2 regions of the Gymnodinialimonas sp. JB5-7 genome follow, and region 2 is predicted to be linked to the other one. Evidence: riboswitches for the same ligand, from Rfam matches in the RefSeq annotation. Region 2 holds a riboswitch; the other holds the start of a gene.
What was found. Region 2 has a riboswitch for cobalamin ahead of ACZ1HK_RS16290 (DUF1636 family protein). Riboswitches for the same ligand answer to the same signal wherever they lie in the genome.

Region 1: it holds a riboswitch for cobalamin, as region 2 does, so the genes downstream of both, ACZ1HK_RS21290 (DUF1636 family protein) here and ACZ1HK_RS16290 (DUF1636 family protein) in region 2, are expected to answer to the same signal.

The regions. Positions count from the first base shown of each region.
Region 1 covers NZ_JBVFUX010000012.1:2,464,742-2,474,298, forward strand. Annotated here, with positions in the region: gene ACZ1HK_RS21255 (hypothetical protein) at 161-328, shown strand; gene ACZ1HK_RS21260 (SOS response-associated peptidase) at 369-965, shown strand; partial or broken gene ACZ1HK_RS21265 (cobyric acid synthase) at 1,145-2,594, opposite strand; gene ACZ1HK_RS21270 (HAD-IA family hydrolase) at 2,591-2,806, opposite strand; gene ACZ1HK_RS21275 (hypothetical protein) at 2,824-3,135, opposite strand; gene ACZ1HK_RS21280 (cupin domain-containing protein) at 3,183-3,638, opposite strand; gene cobO (cob(I)yrinic acid a,c-diamide adenosyltransferase) at 3,640-4,257, opposite strand; cobalamin riboswitch at 4,347-4,528, shown strand; partial or broken gene ACZ1HK_RS21290 (DUF1636 family protein) at 4,565-4,918, shown strand; partial or broken gene cobW (cobalamin biosynthesis protein CobW) at 4,967-6,021, shown strand; partial or broken gene cobN (cobaltochelatase subunit CobN) at 6,028-9,268, shown strand.
Region 2 covers NZ_JBVFUX010000012.1:1,546,244-1,555,800, reverse strand. Annotated here, with positions in the region: gene ACZ1HK_RS16320 (OmpA family protein) at 1-31, shown strand, start outside; gene ACZ1HK_RS16315 (hypothetical protein) at 28-357, shown strand; gene ACZ1HK_RS16310 (molybdenum cofactor biosynthesis protein MoaE) at 537-980, opposite strand; gene moaD (molybdopterin converting factor subunit 1) at 984-1,229, opposite strand; gene pgsA (CDP-diacylglycerol--glycerol-3-phosphate 3-phosphatidyltransferase) at 1,229-1,921, opposite strand; gene ACZ1HK_RS16295 (hypothetical protein) at 2,075-2,497, opposite strand; cobalamin riboswitch at 2,735-2,938, shown strand; gene ACZ1HK_RS16290 (DUF1636 family protein) at 3,045-3,455, shown strand; gene ACZ1HK_RS16285 (ABC transporter ATP-binding protein) at 3,452-4,468, shown strand; gene ACZ1HK_RS16280 (ABC transporter substrate-binding protein) at 4,422-5,183, shown strand; gene ACZ1HK_RS16275 (FecCD family ABC transporter permease) at 5,329-6,225, shown strand; gene uvrC (excinuclease ABC subunit UvrC) at 6,239-8,107, opposite strand; gene ACZ1HK_RS16265 (SDR family oxidoreductase) at 8,399-9,172, opposite strand; partial or broken gene ACZ1HK_RS16260 (calcium/sodium antiporter) at 9,188-9,557, opposite strand, start outside.

The sequences.
Region 1 (9,557 bases), 920 kb from region 2:
TAGGCGAATTGAGCCGGCTCCATGCTAATGGGGCCGGTTTTTTGCTGCCATGCAGAAACTGCAAGGCGGGTTTCGAAAAAGGACGGCTGGTGGTTTGCGTTAGCGCTCACATATTGGGGTCACGTGAGACGAAACCAATCGAAGCAAAAGGAGCTGTACCATGGCCTCGATCCTCAACACGATCCGCACTGCCGCCCAAAAGCGTGCAGCCTATAACCGCACTGTCGCCGAGATCTCCGCCATGCCGGTGGACCTGGCAGTCGAAGACCTGGGGATCTTCCCCGGTGATGCGCACAAGATCGCTTACGCCACCGTTTACGGGCGCTAAGCCAAGGGGTTAGGGTCGGCCCATGTGTGGCCGTATGACGATGACCCATCCCACAGACGCGATGGCGCAGCTGTTCGAGGCTGCGCCAGCCAATGATCTACCTCAGCCGCCCACGTATAACTTGTGCCCGACACAGAGCGTGGGCGTTGTCGTATCTGGGGATCAAAGGCGCTCATATCGTCCGATGCGGTGGGGGTTCCTGCCGCATTGGTACAAGGCGATGAATGGCGGGCCGCTTTTGATCAACGCGCGGGCCGAGACGATTGCCGAAAAGCCCGCCTTCAAGGCCGCGGTGCGCGAGCGGAGGTGTTTGATTGCCGCCACAGGTTTCTATGAATGGACGAAGGATGCGGACGGCAATCGCCTGCCCTGGTACTTCTCGCGGCCTGGTGCCGAGCCGATGGTGTTTGCGGGCATCTGGCAGATGTGGGGCAAGGATGATCCGGTGCCGACCTGTGCGATCGTGACCACGGGCGCCAGCGAGTGGATGGCGGAGACCCATCACCGGGAGCCGGTCGTTTTGGCAGAGGGTGTTTGGGCCACCTGGCTGGGGGAGACAGGCGAGAAGGCCGCGCCGCTGATGCGGTCTGCGGCTGGACGGGTTACTATCAGCGTTGGCGGGTGGACCGGGCGGTGAATTCGAACCGGGCGAGTGGGCCGGAGTTGATTGAACCGATTTGAGTCTTTGATGCGCGCCTGATGGCGCGGTGGGGGCGCTGCCCCCGTCCTTCGGACTCCCCGAGGTATATTTGAAACAAGGAAGACAGGGTAGGTGCGAGACGATCCAGGCGCGCGGCATCCGGGAAGGCGCGCAGGTTAGCGGGCCGTGGCGAAGAGGGTGTCGGTGTTGAGGTGCAGGCGCAGGTAATCTGCGAGGGCGTCGAGCGTGGTCTCCACCGTGTGGTCGTAGTTGGTTGTGGCTTTCGGTGTTGAACTGGGCGAGCCAGGCGGCGCGGAATTGGTCGTCGCGGAAGAGGCCGTGGAGGTAGCTGCCGGTGATCTTGCCCGAGGCGCTGCGTGCGCCTTCGGGGTGGCCTGTCGATATGGGCGAAGGGGCGGGCGCGGTCGGGGCCTTGGGTCTCGCCGATATGGATCTCGTAGCCGCGCACGGGGAGATTGGTGCCGGCGTAGGTGGCGGTGACTTCGGTGAGGGTTTTCCTGGGTGTCATCGTGGTGGTGACGTCGAGGAGGCCCAGGCCCTGATCGCTGCCGGGCGCGCCTTCGATGCCGTCGGGATCGGCGATAGATTGGCCGAGCATCTGGTAGCCGCCGCAGATGCCGAGGACGTGTCCGCCGCGACGGATATGGGCCTGCGAGGTCGGTGTCCCAGCCTTGGGCACGGAGGAAGGCGAGGTCGCCGCGCGTGGATTTGGAGCCGGGGATCACGACGATGTCGGCGTCGCCGGGGATCGGCTGGCCCGCGTTCAGCATGGTGAGGCGGACGGACGGGCTCCTGGGCGAGCGGGTCCATATCATCGAAATTGGCGATGCGGCTGAGGCGCAGGCAGACGATGTGGAGGCCTTGTGCGCGGTTCGGCGTGGCGATGTCGAGGGCGTCTTCGGCGGGGAGTTTGTGGGCATCTTTGAACCACGGGATCACGCCGAAGCCGGGCCAGTCGGTGTGGGATTTGATGAGGTCGTAGCCGTCATCGAAGAGGCTGGGATCGCCTCGGAACTTGTTGATCATGAAGCCTTTTATGAGGGCAGCGTCAGCGGGGTCGATGACGGCCTGGGTGCCGACGATCTGGGCAATGACGCCGCCACGGTCAATGTCGCCGCAGAGGATGACGGGCGTGTCGGTGGCGCGGGCGAAGCCCATATTGGCGATGTCGCCGGGGCGCAGGTTGACCTCGGCCGGGGAGCCCGCGCCTTCGACGAGGATGAGGTCGTGTTGCGATTTGAGGCGTTTGAAGCTGTCGGTGACGGCTTCGAGGAGTTGGGGTTTGAGCTTGGTATAGTCGCGGGCTTTGACGGTGGTGAGGCGTTTGCCTTGGACGACGACCTGGGAGCCGGTGTCGGTTTCTGGCTTTAGGAGCACGGGGTTCATGTCGGTATGGGGTTCAAGGCCGGAGGCCAGGGCTTGCAGGGCCTGCGCGCGGCCGATTTCGCCGCCGTCGGACGTGACGGCGGCGTTGTTGGACATGTTCTGCGGTTTGAAGGGCGCGACGGAGAGGCCGTTCTGGCGCGCGATCCGGCAGAGGCCCGCGACGAGCATGGACTTGCCGACATTTGAGCCGGTGCCCTGAATCATGAGGGCGCGGGTCATGTGAGGGCCTGCGGCAGGCGGTGCCGAGTTGCGTCGGTGAAGTGGAAGACGCGCCAGCCGAGGGCGTTTGCGGCGTCGCAATTGGGCGCGTTGTCGTCGACGAGGAGGGTGTTTTCTGGGGCGACGCCGGACCATTCGGTGATGGTCTGGAAGTAGGCGGAGTCGGGCTTGGCGCGCTTTGAGGCGGCCCGAGGCGAAGACGTGTTCGACAAGCGCGGAGAAGCCCATTTCAGTCTCTGATATAGGCGGCGCGGCTGGCGGGGTTGTTGGTGCCGATGACGTGCCGCGCGGCGTGGGTTTTTAGGTGCGCGATGACCTCCGCATCGGGGTGGGCGTCTTTGGCGAACCAATAGGCGATGAAGGCGTCGGGCGTGATGTCGGTGGCTTGGGTTGCCAGCCATTCGGCGGAAACATCGACGAGTTCTTCCTCGCCCCGGATCACCGAGCGGATGCGGCCGGATTTGAAGATGTAGTCTTGCAGGCTTTCGAGGCTGAGGCCCAGATCGCGCCTCCAGATCGTCGGCCCAGATGAAGCGTCCATCAACGATGTTGCGGTTCAGGACGCCGTCGAAATCCCAGACGATCAGCTCAGGCGCCATGGTAGGGCTCGACCTTCGTGATATTGCCCTCCGCGTCGCGGTAGACCTTTTCGTCGGCGATGATGGTGACGGTCTCGCCGGTTTTGGAATAGGTCACGGTGTCGTCGTGGGAGCGGGTGCCGATCACGAGGTAGCGGCAGGGCGCCTGCGTTCGGTTTTCCAGATGGTGGCCGATGGGCACGCCCGCCTTGAAGGTGGCTGTATCGCCCTGGATCAGGTCGGTTTCCGCGTCGCCTTCGATCAGCGTTACGGTGCCGGAGAGGACGTGGATCATCTCATCCTCATTGGCGTGCCAATGGGTCTTGGAGGCGGCGGAGCCGGGGTAGAGGGTCTCGATGAAGGCGCCGAATTGGGTGAGGCCGCCGGCATCTGAGAGGAGTTCCGCGCGGTAGCGGCCGATCTCGTCCGCGCCTTCGTCGATTTTCGGGCTTTCGACCTTGGGCATCTTAGAACTCCACGCCTTTCTGCGCCTTCACGCCGTCGCGGAAGGGGTGCTTGATAAGGGTCATTTCGGTGACCAGATCGGCGGCCTCGATCAGTTCGGGCTTGGCGTTGCGGCCCGTGAGGCAGACATGGGTCATTTGCGGTTTCTGGTGGAGGAGGAAATCGACGACCTCGTCGATGTCGAGATAGTCGTAGCGGAGTGCGATGTTGATCTCGTCGAGCAGGACAAAGTCGATCTCGGGGTCGAGGATTTGCTCCTGCGCGATTTTCCATCCGTTCTGGGCGGCGGCGATGTCGCGTTCGCGGTCCTGGGTTTCCCAGGTGAAGCCTTCGCCCGAGACGAAGAAGCGGCATTCATCGGCGAAACGTTCGCGGAGGAAGGATTTCTCGCCGGTGTCCCAATTGCCCTTGATGAACTGGACCACGGCCACGCCCATCTGATGCTGGATCGCGCGCATGACCATGCCGAAGCCGGAGGAGGATTTGCCCTTGCCGGGGCCGGTATGGACCATGATCAGGCCCTTCTCCTCGGTCTTGGTCTCCATCATCTTGTCGCGGGCCGCCTTGATCTTTTTCATCTTCTCATTGTGGCGGGCGTTTTCATCGGCGTGTTCGGTCATGGCATCCTCCGGAGTTGCGCTAGGGGTGGCACCGGCGCGACCCGCCGTCAATGTCCTCGCCTTGTGATTGACAAGCCGGGCGGGGCGTGAGCAGTGTTTTCGCCGATGGTGCGCCGTTTGGCGCCGAAGAGGGAACGGGGTCAGATGCCCCGGCTGCCCCCGCAACTGTGAGTGGTTTGCTTTGTATCACATGGCCACTGGGCACTGCCCGGGAAGGCGATGCAAAGCGCGGGCCACAAGCCAGGAGACCTGCCATCGCATATGGGAACTTTTGATCCGGGCGGGGTGCCTCGGGCTTGGGGGATGGATGGATACCGAAAAGGCTCCGGTCGAGCTGCTGGTCTGCGTGAAATGCTTGCGCGGGGGCGAGGCGACCGAGGATGGCGAGCGGCCCGGCACGCGGCTGTATGAAGGGTTGCGCGCGGGCGGCATGCCTGAGGGCGTGACGCTGACGCCGGTGGAATGCCTACAGAATTGCGATTACGGATGCTCTGCCGTGATGCGGGGCGGGGCGGCGCGCTGGACCTATGTGTACGGAAACCTCGACGAGGGGTCGCAAATCGACCTTCTGCGCGACGGCATCGCGCTATACCGGGACGCGAGCGATGGGGTGATCCCGTGGCGGCAGCGGCCCGAACACTTCAAACGAAATTGCATTGCGCGCATCCCGCCGGTTGCCCCGGCTGCGCCGAAACTGGGGAGTAGAGACATGGGCGATTTGGCGAAACTGCCGGTGACGATTGTGACGGGGTTTCTGGGGTCTGGGAAGACGACGCTGATCGGCCAGCTGATGCAGAACCCCGGCGGGAAACGTCTGGCGATTGTTGTCAACGAGTTTGGCGATGTGGGTGTGGATGGCGAGATCCTGAAAGGGTGCGCCATTCCCGATTGCCCGGCGGAGAACATCATGGAGCTGGCGAACGGCTGCATCTGCTGCACCGTGGCCGATGATTTCATTCCGACGATTGAGGCGCTGATGAAGCTGGAGCCGCGGCCCGAGCATATCGTGATTGAGACGTCGGGTCTGGCGCTGCCGAAGCCGCTTTTGAAGGCGTTTGACTGGCCGGATATCCGCTCGAAGATCACCGTGGATGGCGTGATTGCTTTGGCCGATGCGGAGGCTGTGGCCGCGGGGCGGTTTGCGCCGGATGTGGCGCGTGTGGATGCGCAGCGGTTGGCGGATGAGTCGATTGATCACGAGACGCCTCTGAGCGAGGTGTTCGAGGATCAGATTTCCTGCGCGGATATTGTGTTGCTGACGAAGCCCGATTTGGCAGGGCCGGAGGGCGTAGCAAAGGCGCCGCGCGGTGATCGAGGCCGAAGCGCCCAGGGCTTTGCCGATTGTGGAGGTTGCGGAGGGGAAGGTTGATCCGCGGGTGATCCTTGGGCTGGAAGCGGCGGCGGAAGATGACATGGACGCGCGGCCCTCGCATCACGACGGGCATGACGACCATGAGCATGATGATTTCGAGAGCATCGTGGTGAACATCGCGCCTGTTGAGGATCCGGCGGAGTTGGTTGCGCGGATCGAGCGGCTGGCGAATGAGCAGAATATTCTGCGCGTGAAGGGCTATGCCGATGTCGCAGGCAAGCCGATGCGCCTGCTGGTGCAGGCGGTGGGCGCGCGCGTGCGGCACCAATATGACCAGCCTTGGGGCGAGCGGCCCCGTGATGGGTCGTCTGGTGGTGATTGCCGAGCATGACGACGTCGATGCGGCGGCGATCCGTGCGGTCCTGGCACCGGAACTGGCGGCTGCCGAGTAGCATGACATGCACGTCATCTTCCGCGAAAGCCATGGGTTAGAAGAGACCGAGACCCCACAGGATCTGGCGCAGACGCCCGCCGATCTTGTGGTGCTGTCGCTGTCGGATTCTGATCTGGGGGCCTTTGCGGAGGGGTGGAAGCGGTCTGGCGGGTGCGCTGCCAAGCCTGCGGCTCGCCAATATCGTGGCGCTGAAACATCCTTTGTCTGTCGACACTTACGTGGAGCAGACGCTGGAGGGCGCGAAGGGCATCCTGATCCGTTTGATCGGCGGAGTGCCCTATTGGCCCTATGGGTTGCAACAGATTGAGGCGCTGTGCCGAGCGCGTGGAATTGCGCTGGCCGTGCTGCCCGCCGATGGGCGCGAAGACAAGCGGCTCGGATGAGATCTCGACGCTGCCGGTGAGCACTCTGCGCCGGTTGCAGCATTTGTGTGATGCGGGCGGAGCGGTGGCCGCACAGGCGGCGTTGCAGCAGATGGCGCTGGCCTCGGGGCTTTACGCAGGGCCGGTGCAGGGTGCCAAGGGTGTGGCGCAGGTGGGCGGCTGGACGCCGGAGGACGCGGTGTGCTGCCCGGTGCTGGCGGGGGCTGACAAGCTGGTGCTGGTGACATTTTACCGCTCGTATCTGTTGGCCGCCGATCTCGCCCCGTTTGATGCGCTGTTCGGCGCGTTGCGGGCGCAGGGCTTCACGGTGATGGGCCTGTTTGCGCCGTCGCTGAAAGCGCCGGGCGCGGCGGAGTGGATGGCGCGGATGGTCGCGCATTTGCGGCCCGTGGCCGTGGTGAATGCGACATCGTTTTCGGGCAAGGGGGCGTCGGGGGCCTCTCCGCTTGATGCGGGAGACGTGCCGGTGTTCCAGGTGGCTTTGGCGACCTCGACCGAGGCGGCCTGGGCCGAGGCCGAACGCGGGCTTGTCGCCGGCTGATTTGGCGATGCATGTGGTTTTGCCGGAAGTGGATGGGCGGATTTTCGGTGGTGCTGTCAGCTTCAAGGAACCGCAGGCGCGGGACGAGGATTTGCAATTCGCGCGGTTTGTGCACCGGGCGAATGCGGGCCGGGTTGAGGCCGTGGCAAAGCGGGTTGCGGCTTGGCATCGGTTGGCGGTGTCCGAGCGGCGACGGGTGGCACTGGTTCTGAGCACTTATCCGGGACGGGAGTGGAACCTGGCGCATGCGGTTGGGTCTGGATGCGATTGCCTCGGCTGGGGCGATTTTGGAGGATTTGGGGGAAGACGGGCTGTCCGTCGATGATCTGCGCGGCGCGCGGATGGTCTGGCCGTTTGCGGAGTACAAGACGGCTTTGTCGCGCCTTCCCAAGGCTTTGCGCGATGATCTTGAAGCCGCATGGGGGGCTTGCGAGACGGACGCGGATGCGACCGAGGCGGGGCTGGCCCTACCGATCGTACAGCGTGGAAATGCGTGGGTCGCGCTACAGCCCGAGCGCGGCAATCCAAAGCTGCGCGATGCCGAATATCACGACCTCGCCCGCGTGCCACGCCATGGTTATGTGGCGTTTTACCTGTGGATGCAGGCGCATACCGACGCGCTGATCCATATTGGGGCCCATGGCACGCTGGAATGGTTGCCGGGCAAGTCGGTGGCGTTGTCCGAGGCGTGTTGGCCCGAGGCGCTGACCGGCGATTTGCCGGTGATCTATCCGTTCATCGTGAACGATCCGGGTGAGGCCGCGCAGGCCAAGCGGCGCATCGGGGCGGTAACGTTGGGCCACATCCCGCCGCCTCTGCGGGCGTCCGAGACGCCGACACGGTTGGTGCGGTTGGAGGCGCTCTTGGATGAGTTCTCGAACGCGGACGGGCTGGACCCGAAGCGGCGCGACCGGCTGCAGGAGGATATCCGCGCGGAGGCGCAGGCGCTTGGGGTCGGAGGACGATCTTGGGCTGGACGCGGCGTCGTGTTCAGCCGAAGCGATCACGCGGATCGACCGGTTTGTTTGCGATGTGAAGGACAGCCAGTTCGGCGATGGGCTGCATGTCTGGGGGCGGGAAGAGGCCGGGCAGGAGGCTTTTGACAGTCGCTCCTCGGCGGTTGCGGAACGCGCCAGTATTTTGGATGCATTGGCAGGCAAGCGGATCGCGGCGGGGCCGAGCGGGTCGCCTTACCGGGGGCGGACGGATGTGCTGCCCACGGGGCGGAATTTGTACACGACCGATCCGCGCTCCGTGCCGTCGCGGGCGGCCTATGCGCAGGGGGAGGTGCTGGCGGACGAGCTGATCCGGCGGCACTTGCAGGATGAGGGCGATTATCCCAAGGGGCTGATCGTGGACCTTTGGGGGTCTGCGACGATGCGCACGGCGGGCGAGGAATTCGCGCATGGCGCTGGCGCTGTCTGGGCGTGCGGCCAGTGTGGGATGAGGGCAGCGAGCGGGTCAGCGGCATTGAGGTGTTGCCGATTGCGGAGTTGGAGCGGCCCCGGATTGATGTGACCTTGCGGGTGTCGGGCCTGTTCCGCGATGTGTTCCCGACTTTGTCGGCGTTGTTTCAGCAGGCGGTGCGGGCCTTGGCCGCGCGGGACGAGGCGGCGGATTGGAACCCATTTGTGGGCCGTGAGGGTGCTCGGGTCTACGGGCCTGCGCCGGGGTCGTTTGGGGTTGGGATTGGCCAGCATCTGGGTGACTACAGCGAGGAGGCGAAGCGCGCTGTCGGGGACGCGTGGCTGGCGGCCTCGGCCTATGCGTTGGACGGTGAGAAGGTCGAGAAGAACGCGGAAGGGATTGCCGCACGGGTGGCTGCGGCGGACGCCTTTGTGCACCTGCAGGACCTGCCGGAAACGGATATCCTGCTGGCCGAGGATTACGCCACCCATGAGGCGGGCTTTGCCGCCGCGCAGGGTGTGACGGGCGGGCAGGCGGCGCTCTATCATTTGGACGTGACGGACCCGGATCGCCCCCGCGCGCGGGGTTTGACCGAGGAGGTGGCGCGGGTTGTGCATGCCCGCGCGGCGCATCCGGGATGGATTGTAGGGATGCAGCGGCATGGCTTCCGGGGCGCGGCGGAGATTGCTGCGACGTTGGAAAACATGGCCGCGTTTGCGCAACTGGCCGGTGTCGTGCCCTCACACCTGTTCGATTTGTACTACGATGCAACGCTCGGCGACGACGCGGTCGAGGCGTTTCTGGCCGATGCCAATCCCGAGGCGCTGGCTGCGATGCGGGATCGGTTCGCGGCTTTGCATGCGGCGGGGCTGTGGGTGTCGCGGCGCAACTCGATCCGGGCGGACACTGGAGGCGGCGGAATGAGCGTGGACCGCAAGGCCTGGGGCTGGTGCCCCAGCGTGCTGCGGCCCATGCCGCTGGACGATGGGTTGATGGTGCGCATCCGGGTGCCGGGTGGAGCGTTGTCAGCTCGGAGCAAGCGGACGGACTTGGCGGTTTGGCGGGGCGGTACGGGGCGGGGGTCATCGAGGTCGACGAACCGTGCGAAACCTGCAACTGCGGGGCTTGAGCGCGGTCGGAGCACGCAGCGCTGGTGCCGGAGTTGGATGCGCTGGGGCTGGCCGAAATCGACCACACGCCGAG
Region 2 (9,557 bases):
GAGAATTAAGACGAAAGCAGCAGCCCCATGAACCGCCTCGAATTCATCATCGCAATCGCCATTATCCTCTTCGTCGCCTTCGCGCTGGGATGGCTGGCGCATTGGCTGGTTACGCGGTTCAACCAGGTGTCCTCCGCCGATCTGGGTGAAATGGAGAACCTGGCGCGCGCATTGCATGACGCGGAAGAAACCCGGGATCAGGCAATTGCCTATCTCCAGCAACGGGAGGGCGAGTTGACCAATCAGCTGAGCCAGACCGAGGCTGAACTGCGCGCCGCCATGGAAGGGCTTCGCGAAGCCCGGACGGAAGCGGAAGAGCTTCGCACATATGTGGAAAGCGTCAACCAGGGCAATTGAACGCCTGAAAGGGATTGCGCCGACTTCGTCGTCGCCGGGGGCCGCGCGCGCCTCCGGCGCGCGCGGCAGGGTACATCCACGATACCATCGCTCGACTTGGTGAGGTTGATTGGGGGCGCTGCCCCGTCGCCACGGCGACTCCCCGGCATATTTTCAGAACAAAGAAGGGCGGGCGAGGGCTACCACCGATTAAGGGCGTCTTCGTCTTCATCCTTGGCGGCGACCCAATCCGCACCGCGCGCCGTGATCTCGCGTTTCCAGAATGGCGCGCGGGACTTGAGGTAATCCATCAGGAAATCCGCGGCCTCAAATGCATCGCGTCGATGTGGCGCGGCGGTTGCAACCATCATGATGGTCTCACCGGGGCTGAGGCGCCCGTAGCGGTGGATGATCACCGCGTCGATCAGCCTGAACCGATCCATTGCCTGCGCCCGGATGTCGCCCAGGGCCTTTTCCGTCATACCAGGATAGTGCTCGATCTCCATCGCCTGAAGATCACCCTCACTCACGTCACGCGTAATGCCTGTGAAAGTGACAATGGCGCCGGAACCATCGACGCGCTGCGAGAAGGCGGAAAGGACGGCTCCCGGATCAAACGCGCGGTCACTGACGTCGATGCTCATCCTTCATCCCCCGGTCATGGGCGGGAAAAAGGCAACTTCCTTGGCGCCTGCAATCGACGCATCAAATGGCACAAGCTCCTGATCCACGGCCGCACGAATAGCGTTGGTGTCGGAGAATGCGAAGGCGTGCGCATCGGACAGCGCTTTGAGGTCTTCGATCAGGTCGGCCACCGTTTCGGCGCGCGTCTCAACCGTCTCATGACCGGTACCAATGCGCTCGCGGAGCCAGGCGAAGTAGCGAATATCCATTACTGGGGCTCCTTCAGGAAGGGACGGGCCTTCTGGAAATAATCCCATCCGGTGAGCGCTGTCAGCAGTGCGGACAGCCACAGCAAAGCGACCCCCAGAAGTTCGCTCCACTGGTAGCCAACGAAGATCCAACGCAAGTTGAATTCATCCTCCACCGTTCCCGCGAGGATGCCTTCAATCAGGCCCGCATCCATGCCGACCGACAGCGCCCAAAGGTAGTGGGCGAAGAGGCCGAAGCAGAACAGGAAGCCTATGGCGAACATCTGGACCGTGGTTTTCCATTTCGCGAGCTTTGTCACCTTCAACTCCTTCGCCGAAGCGCCAAGGAATTCGCGGAGGCCCGAGACAAAAATCTCACGGAACAGGATCACGAGGATCGGGATCAGGAAGATGGGTTTCAGGGCCAGACTGCCCGCCGCGAAATCGACGCCATAAAGGGCCAGAAGGACAGCGAGCGCGATCACCACCATGGCCTTGTCGGCAATCGGATCGAGCATCGCGCCGAACCGGGTTTCCTGGCCCCATCTGCGCGCCAGAAGGCCGTCGAGATAGTCCGTAAGTGACGCCGACATGAAGAGGATCAGGGCCACCCAATCGGAAAAGGGACGCGGCAGCAAAAGGAAGACAAGACCCACCATCGGCGCCGCGATGAGGCGCACGAGGGTCAAAATATTGGGCAGGGTCCAGCGCATGGGCCCTTGTTAGCCGGGATACGAGGCCGGGGCCAGAGGGGGCGGGCGCACGGCGGCGTGCTCACGCGTGAGCAAGGGGGTTAAGGCTTTGAAAGGGAACGGAATTGTGGATTTTGTTTACGTTTTGTTAAGGGATCGAGGATCGTACGAACCCTATCCCTTCTTGCCCTCAATCAGCGCAACCAAATCGGGAGCCGTTTGCCGTAACGGTGCGCAAAGGGCGACACGATCGCTCGCATCGCAGTGGTCGCTTGCCCCGAAAGAGAGCGCCGCATCCCTCAAAGCGGCACAGGCTTTATCCCAGGGGGCCGCAAGAAACTGCGTGCCATCCGTCTCTTGGTGATACGCCCGTTCCCCATCAACCCTACCCGCGCGGTCGAACACGGCCCGCGACATCAGCAGGAGGCCCGACCTTATGGGCGCGTCGCCGACCGTTCGGCCAATGCTCAAAACATCTTCGAAACCTTCAGAGAGCACATCCCTGACAATGCCGTTTTGCGTCATCCAGCTTTGCCAGACCCTGGCGATACGGTCCGGCGCTTCGGTTGTGTTGTCGAGGATAACCCCGGGTGCCAAGTGGTTTTGCAACCCTCATCAAACCGTTGCGTGCGAAGCAGCGCCACTTAGCCAGCCGTCTGAGGAATTGGCGTTGATCCACTGTGCCAGCCCCACGTTGATGCCGGTGAACCTCTTCAATGCCACCGCCCGCCATGGTCACGCGCCAAGCGCTAACCGAACCAGCGCGCCCAACCATCACTTGTTGGCATTTCCCCGATCTCGCCAATTCTATTGCAAGCCTCACGGAATCAACCTACGCGTTACCCAGCAATTGGTCCCACGCCTTGTGGGTTAATAGGGAACATGGTGCGGCGCTGTCGATAGGTGCCAAGTCCGTGACTGCCCCCGCAACTGTAAGCGGTGAGCGCGTTGCATCAGGTCACTGGGTCCGCCCCGGGAAGGCCGCAAATGCGCCCAGACCCGCAAAGTCAGGAGACCTGCCTGTTGCTCGATCCAACCGTAACCCGGGCGGGGCGCCCGGTGGAGGAGACAGGTATGGCACATACGGCACGCGCCGCAGACCGATCCGGTTCCCCGATGCCCCCGCATATGCGCGGAGGGCGACATGCGCCGGACCACACCCAATCATCGCATCTCGGTTTGCACATCCTGTACCCACACGGGCAGCCCGTGCCAGCCGGGATATGACCTGATCAAACGCCTCCGCGCGGCGATTGATGCAGCCGGTGACGCCATCCCTGAGGCATTCGAGATTTCGGGTGTCGCCTGCATGGCGGGCTGCGACCGCCCGTGCACCGTCGCCTATCATGGCACGCGCAAGGCGACCTATCTGTTCGGCGACATTGATGCCGACGCGGACATCGACGACCTTGTCGCCTTTGCGCGCCAATATGCCGTGTTGCATGACGGATGGTGCAGTTCAGTCGACAGGCCCGGCAAATTGCGCCGCACCGCACTCGCCCGTGTTCCTGCAGCCATGACGATCGTTGAGCACAGCCCGGAGCCGGTCCAATGAGCGCGGCGGAACTGGTTGTCGAAAACGCCTCATGGGCGTCGCGCGGGACGGAAGGATTTTCGCTGCACGCCACCAGCTTCACCGTTGCGGCCGGTCGGCTGTTGGGCATCGTCGGGCCAAACGGGGCGGGTAAGTCGAGCCTGTTGCGGCTGCTTTATCGCTACAACATGCCCGCCACGGGCCGGATCATGGTTGGGGGCGACGACATCTGGGCGATGCCGCCTCGCAAAGCCGCACAGAAGATTGCTGCCGTTCTGCAGGAACACCCCACCGACTTTGCGCTGACGGTTGGCGAAATCGTTGCCTTGGGGCGCGTGCCCCATCGCGCTGGCTTCAGCGCAGGCGGTGCGGCAGAGAACGAGATTGTCGAAGCGGCGCTTCTGAAACTCGATCTTGCGCACTTGGCGTTTCGCCAAATGGGGACACTTTCCGGGGGTGAACGGCAGCGGGTCATGGTTGCCCGTGCGCTGGCACAGGAACCACAGGTGCTGATCCTGGACGAGCCGACAAATCACCTCGATATCCGCCATCAGCTTGAAGTGCTCGATCTGATCCGAAACCTCGACCTGACGGTCGTGACCAGCCTGCACGATCTGAACCTTGCCGCCGGCCTGTGCGACGACCTTCTGATCCTCAAACAGGGCAAGACACTGGCCTGCGGCACCCCAGCCGAGGTGCTGACCGAAGACCTTGTGACCAACGCGTTCCGGGTCGACGCGCGGGCCGATTGGCTCAACCGTTCGGACACGCGGCACTTCACCTTCCATTTGCAAAACGAAAGGTCCCCCTGCAATGAAAACGCTCACCTTATCGGCAGCCTTCAGCCTCATAGGGACGGTCGCCCTGGCGCAGACAACCGTTCAATCCTGCGAAAGGGAGGTCACATTCGACAGCGTGCCTCAGGCCGCGATTTCCAACGATGTGAACCTGACCGAGATGATGCTGGTCCTGGGGCTGACCGACCACATGATCGGCTACACCGGCGTTTCCGGCTGGAACAAGCTGGAGCCTGAAATCCGTGAAGGCGTGGAAGAGCTGCCAGAACTGTCCGAGCGTTACCCCTCGCTTGAGGTGCTGGCCGGGGCCGATGCGGATTTCTTCTTTGCCGGTTGGAACTACGGCATGCGCGTCGGCGGTGAAGTGACGCCCGAGACGCTCGAACGGTTCGGCATCAACGTCTACGAGCTCAGCGAAAGCTGCATTCATGTCGGCGTGGAGCAGGAGGTCACACTCGATCTGATGTACAACGATCTGCGCAACCTGGGCGCCATCTTCGGCGTCGAAGACCGTGCGGAGGAATTGATCGCGGGGTATGAGGCGGAACTGGCCGCGATCATCGCAGGCCTCGATACCGATGGCGACGCACCCCGGGTGTTTGTCTACGATAGTGGCGAAGACGCGCCCTTCACCGCGGGCCACTTTGCCATCCCGACCGCGATGATTGAAGCGGCCGGGGGCGTGAACATCATGGATGATTTCCGCGAAAGCTGGGGCACGGTCAGCTGGGAAGCGGTGGTAGAGCGGGACCCGGAGGTCATCATCATCGTGAACTATGGCGAAGTGACCGCAGACCAGAAGATGGACTTCCTGCGCACCAACCCGGCCCTGTCGGGCATCAGCGCCGTTCAGAACAACCGCTTCGTGGTTCTGGAATATGTCGAAGCCACGCCAGGCCCACGCAACATCGACGCCGTGGCCCGCCTGGCCGAGGCCTTCTGGCCGGAATGAGCGTGACGTCCAGAGATCGTGCCCTAGGGCGGAGGGGCAATTTGCCCCTCCTGATCCTTGTGGGTTTGACGGCGTTGGTCTTGTCCATCAGCGCCGCGATCTCTGTCGGGGCCGTCTCGGTCCCGTTCCGGACAGTCTGGGGGTCATGTCCGAACAGATCGGTCTTGGCCTGGTCACGCCGGATTGGACCCAGGGCCAGGCGGCCGTTGTTTGGGAAATCCGCTTTCCGCGTGCCCTGCTGGCCGCGATTGTGGGCGCGGGCCTGGCCGTTGTTGGCGCAAGCCTTCAAGCCGTCACACGCAACCCATTGGCTGATCCGCATTTGCTGGGGATTTCTTCGGGCGGGGCCTTTGGGGCGATCCTTGCGCTTCTCCACACCGGCTTGTTTCTTGGATTACTGACGGTCCCGGTTCTGGCATTCCTGGGGGCCTTGGCGGCCACAGGGGCCGTGCTGGCCGTGTCGCGCTTTACCGGGGCCAGCAGTGCGGATCGTTTGGTTCTGACCGGCGTAGCCGTCTCATTCGTCATAATGGCGCTGGCCAATCTTCTGATAATTCTGGGCGATCCACGGGCGGCTCATACGGTCGTCTTCTGGATGTTGGGCGGGCTTGGCCTCGCGCAATGGAGCCACCTGATCTACCCGCTTGTCGTGCTGGTGCCATGCGTCATCTGGCTGTGGCGCCGGGCGGCAGACCTCAATGCAATGACCATTGGGGATGAGACCGCCACATCGCTTGGGATCTCTGTGGTCGGGTTCCGCCGCCTGGTCTTCATCGCATGCGCTCTGATCACCGGCGTCATGGTGGCCTTCTCAGGCATGATCGGGTTTGTTGGGCTGATGATCCCGCACATTGTCCGCGCCATGGTTGGCGGCGACTATACGCGCGTGTTGCCTTGGTCGGCCCTTGCCGGGGCCATTTTCCTCCTCTGGGCCGACATCGTGGCCCGCACCGTCATGGCGCCCGAGGACATGCCGATCGGGATTGTCACCGGGCTCATCGGCGGTGTGTTCTTCGTGGCCTTGCTGCGGCAGAAAAGGTGAAGACGGCCCGCCGTTATCCACCCTCGTGGAAATGGTCGTAGATCTTCTGCGCCAGCCCCTCTGACACGCCGTCGACTGCCTTGAGGTCCGCCAAGTTCGCGCGCGTCACCGCCTTGGCCGACCCGAAATGCGCCAGCAGCGCGCGTTTGCGCGCCGCCCCCACGCCCGGCACATCGTCCAGCGGCGTCGCCGACACAGCTTTCGAACGTTTCTGGCGATGCGCGCCAATGGCAAAGCGGTGGGCCTCATCCCGCAGGCGTTGCACGAAATACAGAACCGGATCGTTGCGTTTCAGTGCAAACACCGACTGCCCCGGGCGGTAGAATTCTTCCTTGCCCTGATCGCGGTCGATGCCTTTGGCCACACCGATGAACGGCACGTCTTCGACGCCGAGATCGTCCATGATTTCCTTCACGGCGCTGATCTGCCCCGCGCCGCCGTCGATCAGCAGCAGATCGGGCCAGGCCTCGGTCTCTCGATCCGGGTCCTCTTTCAGAAGGCGTTTGAAGCGGCGGTTCAGGACCTCTTTCATCATGCCGAAATCGTCGCCCGGGGTCAGCTCTTCGCCCCGAATGTTGAACTTGCGATACTGGCTTTTCATGAAGCCATCAGGCCCCGCCACGATCATCCCGCCCACGGCATTGGTGCCTTGAATGTGAGAGTTGTCGTAGACCTCGATCCGCTTGGGCGGACCATCCAGATCGAACGCCTCGGCCAGCCCGCGCAAGCAGCTTCCCTGCGCCTGGCTTTCGGCCATCGAGCGGCCGAGGCTTTCACGGGCATTGCGCCGCGCGCCTTCGACAAGCTCCAGCTTCTCGCCACGCTGGGGGACGAGGATCTCGACCTTCGTGCCGCGCTTCTGGGACAGCGCGTCGGCCATCAGGTCCATGTTTTCGACCGGATGTGAGAGGATGACCTGACGCGGCACATCCTTGGTGTCGTAGAACTGGCCAACAAAGGCCTCCAACACCTCGGGTTCTTCGATATCTGGACCTATGCGCGGATAGTAATCCTTGTTGCCCCAATTCTGATTGGCGCGGATGAAGAAGACCTGCACGCAGGCCTGCCCGCCTTCCATGTGTAGCGCGATCACGTCGGCCTCCCGCACGCCGCGCGGGTTGATGCCTTGCGCCGATTGCACGTTGGTGAGTGCGCGGATGCGGTCGCGCAGGGCGGCGGCGCGTTCGAACTCCATCTGTGCGCTCGCCTCGGCCATCTGGTCGGCCAGATTGGCCTGCAACTCCGTGCTGTCGCCTTTCAGGAACCGCATGGCATCGGCGACCGACGCCTCGTACTCCTTTTCGCTGATATAGCCGACGCAGGGGCCGGAGCAGCGCTTGATCTGGTAGAGCAGGCAAGGCCGCGTGCGCGCCTCGAAAGTGGCATCGGTGCAGTTGCGCAAAAGGAAAACCTTTTGCAGCTGGTTGAGCGTGCGGTTCACCGCGCCGGCCGACGCGAAGGGGCCGAAATACTCGCCCTTCTCCTTCTTCGCGCCCCGGTGCTTCTTGATCTGCGGAAAGGCATGGGTGCGGCTGACAAGGATATTCGGGAAGCTCTTGTCGTCGCGCAGCAGCACGTTGAACTTGGGCTTGAGCTGCTTGATGAGGTTCTGTTCCAGCAGCAGCGCCTCGGTCTCCGTCCGGGTCGTGAGGAACATCATCGACGCGGTTTCGCGGATCATGCGCGCAATGCGGGGGCTGTGCCCCGACGGTTTGGCATAATTCGACACGCGCCGCTTCAGCGCGCGAGCTTTACCGACATAAAGGACACGCGATTGCTCATCCAGCATCCGGTAGACGCCAGGGCTGTTGTCGAGCGTCTTGAGGTATCCCTGGATCACCTCATGGCCGGTTTTCGGCTGATTTTCGGTCTCATTTTTCATCGAATTTCACGGCTTCGTGATTCTTTGCTGCGCTGCAACGGATCGGAGGCTCCATCAACCCATAAGCTTTCCACCGTTTCTGTGGATAACCTTGCGGAAAACTATTTGGCACATGGATTTTTCCTTTGTTTTTGGCACCTTTCTACGCTTTGCACAATTTTTAGGCGATTAAATACAGCGTTGTTTTCATTGATTATTTTCCACCTGTATACCGCGTGTAAATAATCCCTAACGAAACCTTTACAAAACCGTTACGTCGCATCGCCCGGTGGAGAATCGCGTTCCGCAGCGTCACTCTACACCGACGACATCCGGTGTCTCCCACCCCAGATGCTGGCCGCCATCCACGCAAATCAACTGCCCCGTGACTGATTTTGCAGTCAGGAAATAGCGCAGCGCTTCGCAGATCGCTTGCGGGTCTGCGCCTCGCCGCAAAATAGTGGCCGCGCGTTGCTTGGCGAAGTGCTCAGCCGACTGGCGCCCACCCTGCATGGTCGGGCCTGGGCCGATGGCGTTGACGCGGCATTTGGGGGCCAGCGCTTGGGCGGCGGTGCGGGTGAACGCCCACAGGCCCATCTTGGCAATGGTATAGGTCATGAACTCAGGCGTCAGCTTGTGAACGCGCTGATCGCACATGTTGATGACTAGACCGCGGGCAACGGGTTCGTTGTTTGCATCGATGGCCGGGTCGGGCAGCCCGGCGGCCAGCGCCTGCGTCAGGACAAAGGGCGCGCGCAGGTTGGATTCCATGTGGCGATCCCAGTTGTCGCGGGTGGCGCTTTCGATGTTGTCATAGTCAAAAACAGACGCGTTGTTGATCAGGACCTCAACCGGCCCAAGCGCCTCGACCACGCGCGGCATCAGGGTTTGGACCGCGTCCTCGTCCAGCAGGTCGGCCTGCAGGGCAACGGCCTTCACGCCAAGGGCGCGAATATCCTCGCAGGTTTCTTCAGCCGCCTCGGCGCTGCCATTGTAGTGGACGGCGATGTCATGGCCTTGGCTGGCCAGCTCCAGTGCCATGGCCCGGCCCAGCCGTTTGGCGGCGCCTGTTACAAGTGCTGTCATTCTTTGGTGCTCCCCTCAGATCAGGAGGATCACGATATAGCCCGCATAAAGCGCAGAAAAGGCCAGACCGACGCCGCGCCCCATCGGAAGCTGTTTGAAGACAAACGGGATCAGAACCAGCGATGCGCCGCGAGCATGACCCAAAGGTCGAAGCGCAGGATGCCGGGATCGACGGGGATCGGGCCAACAAGCGTGGCGATGCCGATGATGGCGAGCAGGTTGAACACGTTTGAGCCGATGACATTGCCGATGGCCACGTCGGCTTGCTTTCGGAACGCGGCCATCACAGTCGTGGCCAACTCGGGCAATGAGGTACCAACGGCCACAAGCGTCAGGCCGATGACTGTGTCCGAGATACCGTAGGCCGTGGCGATTTCCGTGGCGC